4 regions of the Priestia sp. FSL W8-0524 genome follow, and region 3 is predicted to be linked to each of the others. Evidence: riboswitches for the same ligand, from Rfam matches in the RefSeq annotation. Region 3 holds a riboswitch; each other region holds the start of a gene.
What was found. A riboswitch is a leader RNA that binds a small molecule or an ion and turns the genes downstream of it on or off. The one in region 3 is predicted to bind S-adenosylmethionine.

Region 1 (2,201 bases), 3.5 Mb from region 3:
CGCAAAAGCTTGTTTGTCATTCAGGGGAAGAAATGATTGAATCTGTTTAGCGATTCCAAATACATTTCCAATCAATGTAGTAAAAATCTCACCTAACACAACTACCGTAAATAAAACATTCACCCACGCTGAGATATTTTTAACAACGGCACTCATAGGAATATCAAGTTGAAATGAATAAGGCAAATTGGAAAGGGCAAGATGAGTAGAAACAAGCATAAACGTAAGTACACATCCTCCTATTACGGCCCCTTTTTTGATCACGCTCTTATCTTTCACGGAGCTTCCTAATGGAACTAAAACGGCCTGAGCCAAAGCTAGATTTAGGGAAATATATAAAAAGGGACTAACCGCCCACTTCCACTGTGTGACGAGCGTTAAGTCCGGCTTCGTTTGAATCAGTGAGAAATAGCTGACATTTGGCACAAAGATGATAAAAGCAAATGAAAGCATCATCGGCACAACAAGAGAATTAACCATTAAAATACCGTTAATTCCTCTTGCGATAAATATATAAGTTAAAACAATTGTACAAATCATCCCAACAGGAGGCCACAGCCCGAACTGTTCTTTTCCTATTGCCCCCGTACTCGCCAGCATGACTGAAGTTACTCCAAATAAAATGACGATCATTACACCGTTTACCGCTTTTCCAAGTACATCACCAAATAAATATGTATTAAGCTGCTGATAAGAAGAAGCCCCAATTGCGTGCGAAAGCAGCATCATTTTCGAACCTAGCCAAATAAAAAACAAGCCGCTGACCAAAATTCCAACCATTCCAAGTTCCCCGTACTGTGTAAAAAATTGAACAATTTCCTTGCCTGTTGCAAAACCGGCTCCTACAACGGTGCCTACATACGTAGCAGCAACCTGCAGCGTGAGTTTCCACCTTTTCATGCCCATCACCCTTCTACCCTTCATAGTTCACTATATGTAGAAACGGTTAAAAAAAGACGAGCCTTTTATATGTAAATCCTCGCCTCACCCGGTGCTGTTCCTTTTTCGTTTTTTTATTTCCTTCTTGTTTTTTTCATGAAAACCCTTTATCCCTTAACATAACGGCAGTTTTCAAACAAAATATACGGATATTTTCCCTTTAGCTTTTAAATTTTCCTCAATATTTGCTGGAAATTCACAATTTACTGTTGTATAATTTCTAAAAATCAGATAAATTATTAAATAAGTATTCTTTCTATTTAAAAAAATATGTTTCAATTATATACAATTGATTCTTATCATGAGAGGTGGAGGGACTGGCCCTTTGAAACCTCAGCAACCAGTCGTTAGAGACATGGTGCTAAATCCAGCAAGCAATTTATTGCTTGGAAGATAAGAAGGCGAAAAAAGTCTTCTTCTTAAGAAGACTTTTTCTATTTTATCGGCATATTGCATAAAACGAATCACTCGTGAAATAGAAGCGGAACAATTTAAGGAGGTTTTGACATGGGGTTACTTGAAGATTTAAAGTCTAAAATTTTAATTGGGGATGGTGCCACTGGTACCCTCCTTTACTCACACGGTATTGACAGCTGTTTTGAAGAACTAAACATCACCAAACCAGAAGAGGTTTCTCGTATTCACAGAGCCTATGTAGAAGCTGGTGCAAACGTTATTCAAACAAATACGTACGCTGCTAATTATCAAAAACTTGCCCGTTATGGATTAGAAGATTCAGTCAAAGACATCAATGTTGCTGGTGTAAAATTAGCGAAACAAGCTGCAAAAGATCAGGCTTACGTGGTTGGTACACTCGGCGGAATTCGTTCTTTCCAAAAAAATGCTATTAGTTTAGAAGAGGTTAAGCGAAGCATTCGTGAACAAATGTTTTGGCTTTTAAATGAAGGCGTGGATGGCCTTTTATTTGAAACATACTATGATTTCGAAGAATTAAAGACCGTTCTTACACTGGCAAGAAAAGAAACGGATAAGCCTATTATTACCCACGTTTCCCTGCATGATATTGGCGTACTGCAAGATGGGCGTCCTTTAGCAGATGCATTAAAAGAATTAGAAGACTTGGGAGCAGATGTTGTCGGGCTAAACTGCCGTTTAGGTCCTTATCATATGATTCAGTCTCTTGAAGAAGTACCGCTTCCTGATCGTGCTTTCTTATCTGCTTACCCTAATGCCAGCCTTCCGGCGTATGTGGAAGGCAAGCTGGAATATGAAACGAATGAAGACTACTTTGTAGAAAGCGC
Region 2 (2,201 bases), 3.6 Mb from region 3:
AATCGGAGCAGCCATTCTTCTCAAAGAGCGTCAGCAGGAGCTTTGCGGTACGGTTCGATTTATCTTTCAACCGGCCGAAGAAACGGCTTCTGGGGCAAAAATGCTCGTTGAAAAAGGTGTGCTCGAAGGAGTAGAAGCGATATTTGGAATGCATAACAAACCGAATCTTCCTGTAGGAACCATTGGTGTCAAATCGGGACCTTTAATGGCAAGCGTTGATCGTTTTGAAATTGACGTCAAAGGAGTAGGCGGTCACGCAGGTATTCCAGAAAAAACAGTAGATCCGATTGCTGCTGCTGGTCAAATTGTTACTAGTTTACAAACCATTGTCAGCCGTAATCTCAGCCCATTTCAAAATGTTGTTGTCAGCATAACTCAAATCCACGGAGGGAGCTCGTGGAACGTCATTCCTGACAAAGTAACGCTTGAAGGAACGGTGCGTACCTTTCAAGAAGAAGCGAGAGAAAAAATACCGGCTCTTATGAAACGAACTGCTGAAGGGATTGGAGCAGCTTTCGGGGCTTCAGTAGACGTTAAATGGTATCCGTATCTTCCTGTAGTAAACAATGATGATACGCTGGAAAAATTGGTTATTAACGCTGCAGAGAATCTTAGTTATCAAGTCGTAGAAGCTGAACAATCGCCTGGAGGAGAAGATTTTGCCGTATATCAGCAGCGTGTACCAGGATTTTTTGTATGGATGGGTACGGCTGGAGAATATGAATGGCACCATCCTTCTTTTTCATTAAATGAAGAGGCATTACTTGTAGCAGCTTCTTATTTTGCTAATCTAAGCTTTGACTTTTTGAATTCATTCCATTACCAAAAAAATTAAAATATTTTTATTTTTCTATTTACGCGGATGGAATTGTTTGATAAAATAAATTTTAAATTAAAAAAGTTATCACGAGTGGACGAGAGATCTGGCTCTTTGACTCCACAGCAACCTACGAATGTAAGGTGCTCCTACCAGCAAAGCATGTGCTTTGGGTGATAAAACGGGTGAAAAACTCATTTTGCATCAAAGCAAAATGAGTTTTTTTTATTTTTCTAAAAGGAGAGGGTTTTATGAGTCATACAGCAGTTGCAGCACATACAGGAGAGAAAGCATTAAAGGAAGCCGTAAAATTATTAGGAAAGCATTATCAAGTAGCTTATCGTGAATTAGAAACATTTTATGAAATTGTGGTCGAAAACCATGTTCGTACATATGCTGTAGGCATAGATATTAAAGATGTACAAAAAGCAAATGAACTAGAAATTTATTCATCATGCTGTTCCAAGCTTGAGCGAGTAGGCTGTCTTTTATAGAAGTCTGCTCGCGCCTCTATTTTTAAAGTGTTTTTAAATAGAAAGCATGTTTTTTGACAATTGAAGAATCTGGTGGGTATAATCATTACTCACTAGGTTTTAAAATTAATCATAAATTGTCGAAATTTTTACACAAATTAAAGGTTACATTCGAAATGAATTGTGGTATGTTATAAAACAAGAATATTTTATGAAAGGAGCATTGAAATGGAAATGTCTCTTGAACATGGAAACGATGCAGGAAGCGAACAGCTTATTGATCGTATCCTAGACTTTTTAGAAGATGACGAAAAGTAAAAAAAGAGTGTGCGGTGCTAGCCCTAGCCGCGCACTCTTTTTTTATCATGTGCGTCAAGGAAGCGCATACTATGATACATAGGGATAGAATGAAAGGGTCTCTGTCAAAGGGATTGACGAATCGTTTTGTTTGATGGAAAATTTAGAAAAAGGAAAGAGATGAAGGGTATGTCGAACAAAACATCTTTGTATCAAACAAAAGAACAGTTAAAGAAGCTTGTAAGCGAATTGGTTTCTATACCTAGCGTGACAGGAACGATGGCAGAAGTGGAAATGGCTGAATCGATAGCGGCGTATTTATTGAAGCTGCCTTACTTTCAAAAAAACGAGCAAGTTGAGCTTCATTCAACAGGAGACGGGCGATCGATTGTCACAGCTTTTGTTGAAGGGAAAAATACGAATAAAACAGTTGTATTAGTCAGTCATTACGACGTAGTGGATGTACAAGATTATGGACAGTGGAAAAAGGATGCTTTTCACGCTGATACGTTAACGAGTACTTTTTATAATGATATGGAACAAGTTCCGGCGCACGTACAAAAAGATATGATAAAAGGAGACTGGCTTTTTGGCCGAGGAACGATGGACATGAA
Region 3 (2,201 bases):
AATAGGGTAGAGGCTTCCATCAAGAGCAAACGAAATTTTACCTGTTTCTTCAGATACAACTAAAATTAATGCATCCGATTTTTCCGACATTCCAATTGCTGCACGGTGACGTGTTCCCAACTTTTTGTTCGTTGAAATAATAGACGAGAGAGGTAAAACATTAGCAGCTGAAATAAGCTGATTATTTCTAATTAGGACGGCTCCGTCATGTAAGGGTGTCCCTGGATAGAACAGTGTCTCAACTAGCGTAGCGCTGACAGGAGCTTGAATAGGCATTCCTTTTTGAATAAGAGGATCAACATTTTGTTCCCTTTCAATGACAATTAAAGCGCCGTGACGTTTCTCAGAGAGGTTATGAATAGCTAGGGACAGAGCAGCGTATTCAAATGTATAAGGCGATAAGTAATGACGCAAGTAATAAGAGGCGGCCGTAGCTTGAACATCTTGAAATAACCTTCTCATCTCCTCAAAATCACATAAAATACAATGATCACTCGTGTCTAAATGTTTAATTAAATTAGAGGCTTCAGTTGAAATCTGCTGTAAATATGTTCGCACATTATTTTTAATTGTATCGTCTAATTGAAAGGGTTGTCTCTCCATCTTATATAGCTCCTATCTGTCAGTCAGTGTTATCTGTAATGTGTGCTAATGTGGGTGAATTATCCGTAAAGCTCATAAATCCGTTATTAATTTTATAGAGAGATTTTGCATTTTATTTAGCAAGAGAACATAAAAAGTCGGGAAAAAAGAAAGCGTTTTATAAACTGATATGTTCACATTTGGGTTAAATTTACATATGTTGTTTTAAATAAAAGTATAGATATTTCTGTGAATTTAAAGTATAGTTTTCTTATCGGATATATAATTTTTAATGTTGACAAATATTCTAAATATGCTAAAATTTTTAAAAAATGCTTATCAAGAGTGGTGGAGGGATCTGGCCCGCTGAACCCCGGCAACCTGCTTAGCAAGGTGCTAATTCCAGCAAAGTGTGTATCATTTTGAAAGATAAGGTGAAAATTATTGCCTACCCAGTCTTTCAATACGGAAGACTTTTTATTTTGATATAGCGCAAGAGATATTTTGAGGAGGGACAACGATGACTGTAAACCCCCGACTTAAAACAAACCTTTGAACACGCCGAAGCAAAGTAAGAATTAAATAGTTTCGCTGACTAGACACACTAGAGGCGGTTTTATCCAATTCTAGTGGGTAAAACCGTCTTTTTTTATTGGATAACGCGGATAACTAAGAATTGGAGTGGAGAAAATGGCAGACTTATATACGTACGAAAACTGGAGCGATACATTTCCAGAGTTCGACAGTAAAGATGAAACAAAAGGAGCCCTTTCAGCATTGCAGTGGGCGTATGATACCTACGGAGATTCAATTATTTATGCGTCAAGCTTTGGGATCGAAGGAATCGTGTTAATTGATTTAATTTCAAAAGTGAAAAAAGATGCTGAAATTGTCTTTTTAGATACAGGGGTTCATTTTAAAGAAACATATGAAGTGATTGATGCAATTAAAGAACGCTTCCCTGATTTACGTATTCATATGAAAAAGCCGGATTTAACTCTTGCAGAACAAGCTGAAAAACATGGAGATGAGCTTTGGAAGAGTCAGCCTAACCTATGCTGTCAAATTCGAAAAATCATTCCGCTAAGAGAATCCCTTGCTCCTTATGATGCGTGGATTTCCGGTTTGAGACGTGAGCAGTCTGAGTCTCGTGCCAACACGAATTATTTTAATAAAGATGAGAAATTCAAGAAGGTGAAAGTTTGTCCGTTAATTCATTGGTCATGGAAAGAAATTTGGCGTTATGTGTATAAGCATGATTTGCCATACAACAAACTTCATGATCAAGGCTACCCAAGTATCGGCTGTGAGCCCTGTACCGCACCTGCCTATAATGTAGACGATTTACGTTCAGGAAGATGGGCAGGTACACAAAAAGTGGAGTGCGGATTACACGAATCTTAAATACGAAAGAGCTGAATAAATGATGCTTTTATATGTTGCCTTTATCATTGCGCTTTTTTTTGCAATGAATATTGGGGCAAGCGGTGCAGCAGCTGCTATGGGCGTTTCATACGGCTCCGGTGCAATTAAAAAGCGAAGAGTGGCCCTGTTCATCTGTGCTGTAGGAATTGTGCTCGGAGCTGTTACCGGAGGCGGTGAGGTGGTAAAAACCATCA
Region 4 (2,201 bases), 2.7 Mb from region 3:
GCTGAATTCTCCGCCTTTTTTTGTTTGAATGCGTCGTGTTAATAGGTTCAATAAGAACTGAATACCACCGTTATAGCGAATGAGTTCAACCATTCCGCCAATTAAAAGAGATAAAATAATTAATTCCGACATTCCGCCAATACCTTCTGTCACAGTTTTAGCAAGAGAAGAAAGCGTGTAGCTTCCGTCAGCTAATCCAATTACGCCGGCTAATACAATTCCTCCGGTTAAAATGCTTAATACGTTTGCACCAAATATGGCAGCAACGAGTACGCCGACATAAGGCAAGATTTTAAACCAGCTAAAATCTTTAATTTCTACTGATGACGTATTGCCTAGCGTCATTACAAGTAATAAAATCACTGTAACAATCGCTGCAGGAAGGACAATAAAAAAGTTTACTTTTAATTTATCTGACATATTTGTTTTTTGCGTACGAACTGCCGCAATGGTCGTATCAGAGATTACGGATAAATTATCTCCAAACATTGCACCACCAACAACAGCAGCAATTGCCAATGTAATGGATACATGCGCCTGCTCACTGATTCCTACAGCGATAGGCCCTAACGCAGCGATCGTTCCCATTGACGTTCCCATCGAAATTGAAATGAATGCGCCAATAACGAAGATTCCGACTACCACTAAGCTTTGCGGAAGCACAGACAGAGCTAAGTTTACCGTTGAATCAACAGCTCCCATGCCTTTAGCGACTTGAGAAAAAGCACCTGCCAAAATAAAAATAAGTACCATAATAATGATATCAGGATGCCCTGCTCCTTTAGCAAAACGTTCCACTTTTACATTAAGTGAATCTTTGCGGTTCATAGCCAGCGCCACGATGGCTGCAATGATAATAGCTACTAATACAGGCAGCTTATAAAAATCTCCCGTTATAATTCCTGATCCGACAAACAGGACTAAAAAGATGCCCAGCGGTAACAGCGCCCAGCCGTTTCCTTTTTGTTGTTCCATTCTTAACACCTCTTGTTTACGTAATAAAAAAAGACCTCTTCTTATTGATAAGAAGAGGTCTCTTATTTGTATCATAAGATTACCCTTCTCATCTTCCAAACGAAACATCGTCTGCTGGATTTGGCACCGCACTGCGTACAGCCAGTTGCCGAGACATCCTAGGGCCAGTCCCTCCGTCTCTCTTGATAAGAAGTTTATAGTTGTTTTAAAAATAGTCTTTCACTACTGTAATCTCTTTTTATTTAATTGTCAAATGCTATTTTAGAAAAATATATAGTGTGAAAATTCTCACATCAATTAGCTACGTCACGTTTTAAAAACGCCACCCACGCTACGCCCATAAAGAAGACAAAGTGTGCAACTAAGATGAAGATTGAAAATGGAATTGTCATTCCGTCAAACATCGTCTTCATTCCGTCCATATACTGCACAAAGTTTGTGTTGGCGAACAGTAAAAATTTCCCCCACCATAAACCTAGCTCTGATACTAGTCCTGTTACAGCTTTTGCGCCGATACTTATGACAATAGCTAGACTTGAAGCAAGCGCGCTGTTTCTAAATAAAGACGACAGCATAAAAGCAAACGTCATCATCATAAACGTTTCCATATACGCGCTGTCATACGTAAGCGTAATGTTTTTAAGCAGCTGCGCATCTCCTTCTAGACTGGCAAATCCAAAGAACAATGCTCCCCATACAAACGAAAAAAGCAAATAGCTCAGCAAGTAATACAAGCTAATTAAAACGAGCGTTATGTACTTGGACGTTAAAATCGTTGAACGTCTAGCAGGGCGAATTAAAAGAAGCTTAATGGTACCCGCTTCAAACTCTTTTGCAACCATTGATCCTCCAACAGCAAGCGCGAAAAATTGAACGAGGATCAGCATGCCTGCACTAAATGACAGGAAATTCAATATGTTGTCTTCCGTTCCTGCGCTGTTTGCTACTTTCTTCATTAAAAGAGCCATACAAAGAGTTAAGATGCCGATTGTAATAAACGTGACTTTTGTACTTCTTTTGTAAAACCATTTCATGTGTTCATTTTGAATTAACTTAAGCATGGTGCTCTCCCTCCGTAACGGACATAAACGAATCTTCAAGCGTCTCATAAACAGGAGTGATTCGGTAGACTAAAATATCGCTGTCCACTAATTTTCTATTCACAGCTGGAATTTGTTCTTTCATAATCACTACATCAATACTATCGGATTTTATTGTTACTTGGA

Region 1: linked by a shared signal. The riboswitch ahead of NST66_RS05095 (bifunctional homocysteine S-methyltransferase/methylenetetrahydrofolate reductase) and the one ahead of NST66_RS23930 (phosphoadenylyl-sulfate reductase) in region 3 are both predicted to bind S-adenosylmethionine.
Region 2: linked by a shared signal. The riboswitch ahead of NST66_RS04635 (hypothetical protein) and the one ahead of NST66_RS23930 (phosphoadenylyl-sulfate reductase) in region 3 are both predicted to bind S-adenosylmethionine.
Region 4: linked by a shared signal. The riboswitch ahead of NST66_RS09630 (Na+/H+ antiporter NhaC family protein) and the one ahead of NST66_RS23930 (phosphoadenylyl-sulfate reductase) in region 3 are both predicted to bind S-adenosylmethionine.

What each region holds. Positions count from the first base shown of each region.
Region 1 covers NZ_JBBOUG010000001.1:1,033,896-1,036,096, reverse strand. The annotation lists gene NST66_RS05100 (YkvI family membrane protein) at 1-900, opposite strand, end outside; SAM riboswitch class I at 1,233-1,339, shown strand; gene NST66_RS05095 (bifunctional homocysteine S-methyltransferase/methylenetetrahydrofolate reductase) at 1,447-2,201, shown strand, end outside.
Region 2 covers NZ_JBBOUG010000001.1:938,381-940,581, forward strand. The annotation lists gene NST66_RS04630 (amidohydrolase) at 1-835, shown strand, start outside; SAM riboswitch class I at 899-1,000, shown strand; gene NST66_RS04635 (hypothetical protein) at 1,069-1,311, shown strand; gene NST66_RS04640 (M20/M25/M40 family metallo-hydrolase) at 1,777-2,201, shown strand, end outside.
Region 3 covers NZ_JBBOUG010000001.1:4,573,759-4,575,959, reverse strand. The annotation lists gene cdaS (sporulation-specific diadenylate cyclase CdaS) at 1-603, opposite strand, end outside; SAM riboswitch class I at 916-1,018, shown strand; gene NST66_RS23930 (phosphoadenylyl-sulfate reductase) at 1,273-1,986, shown strand; gene NST66_RS23925 (inorganic phosphate transporter) at 2,006-2,201, shown strand, end outside.
Region 4 covers NZ_JBBOUG010000001.1:1,918,057-1,920,257, reverse strand. The annotation lists gene NST66_RS09630 (Na+/H+ antiporter NhaC family protein) at 1-975, opposite strand, end outside; SAM riboswitch class I at 1,061-1,167, opposite strand; gene NST66_RS09625 (ABC transporter permease) at 1,269-2,036, opposite strand; gene NST66_RS09620 (ABC transporter ATP-binding protein) at 2,029-2,201, opposite strand, start outside.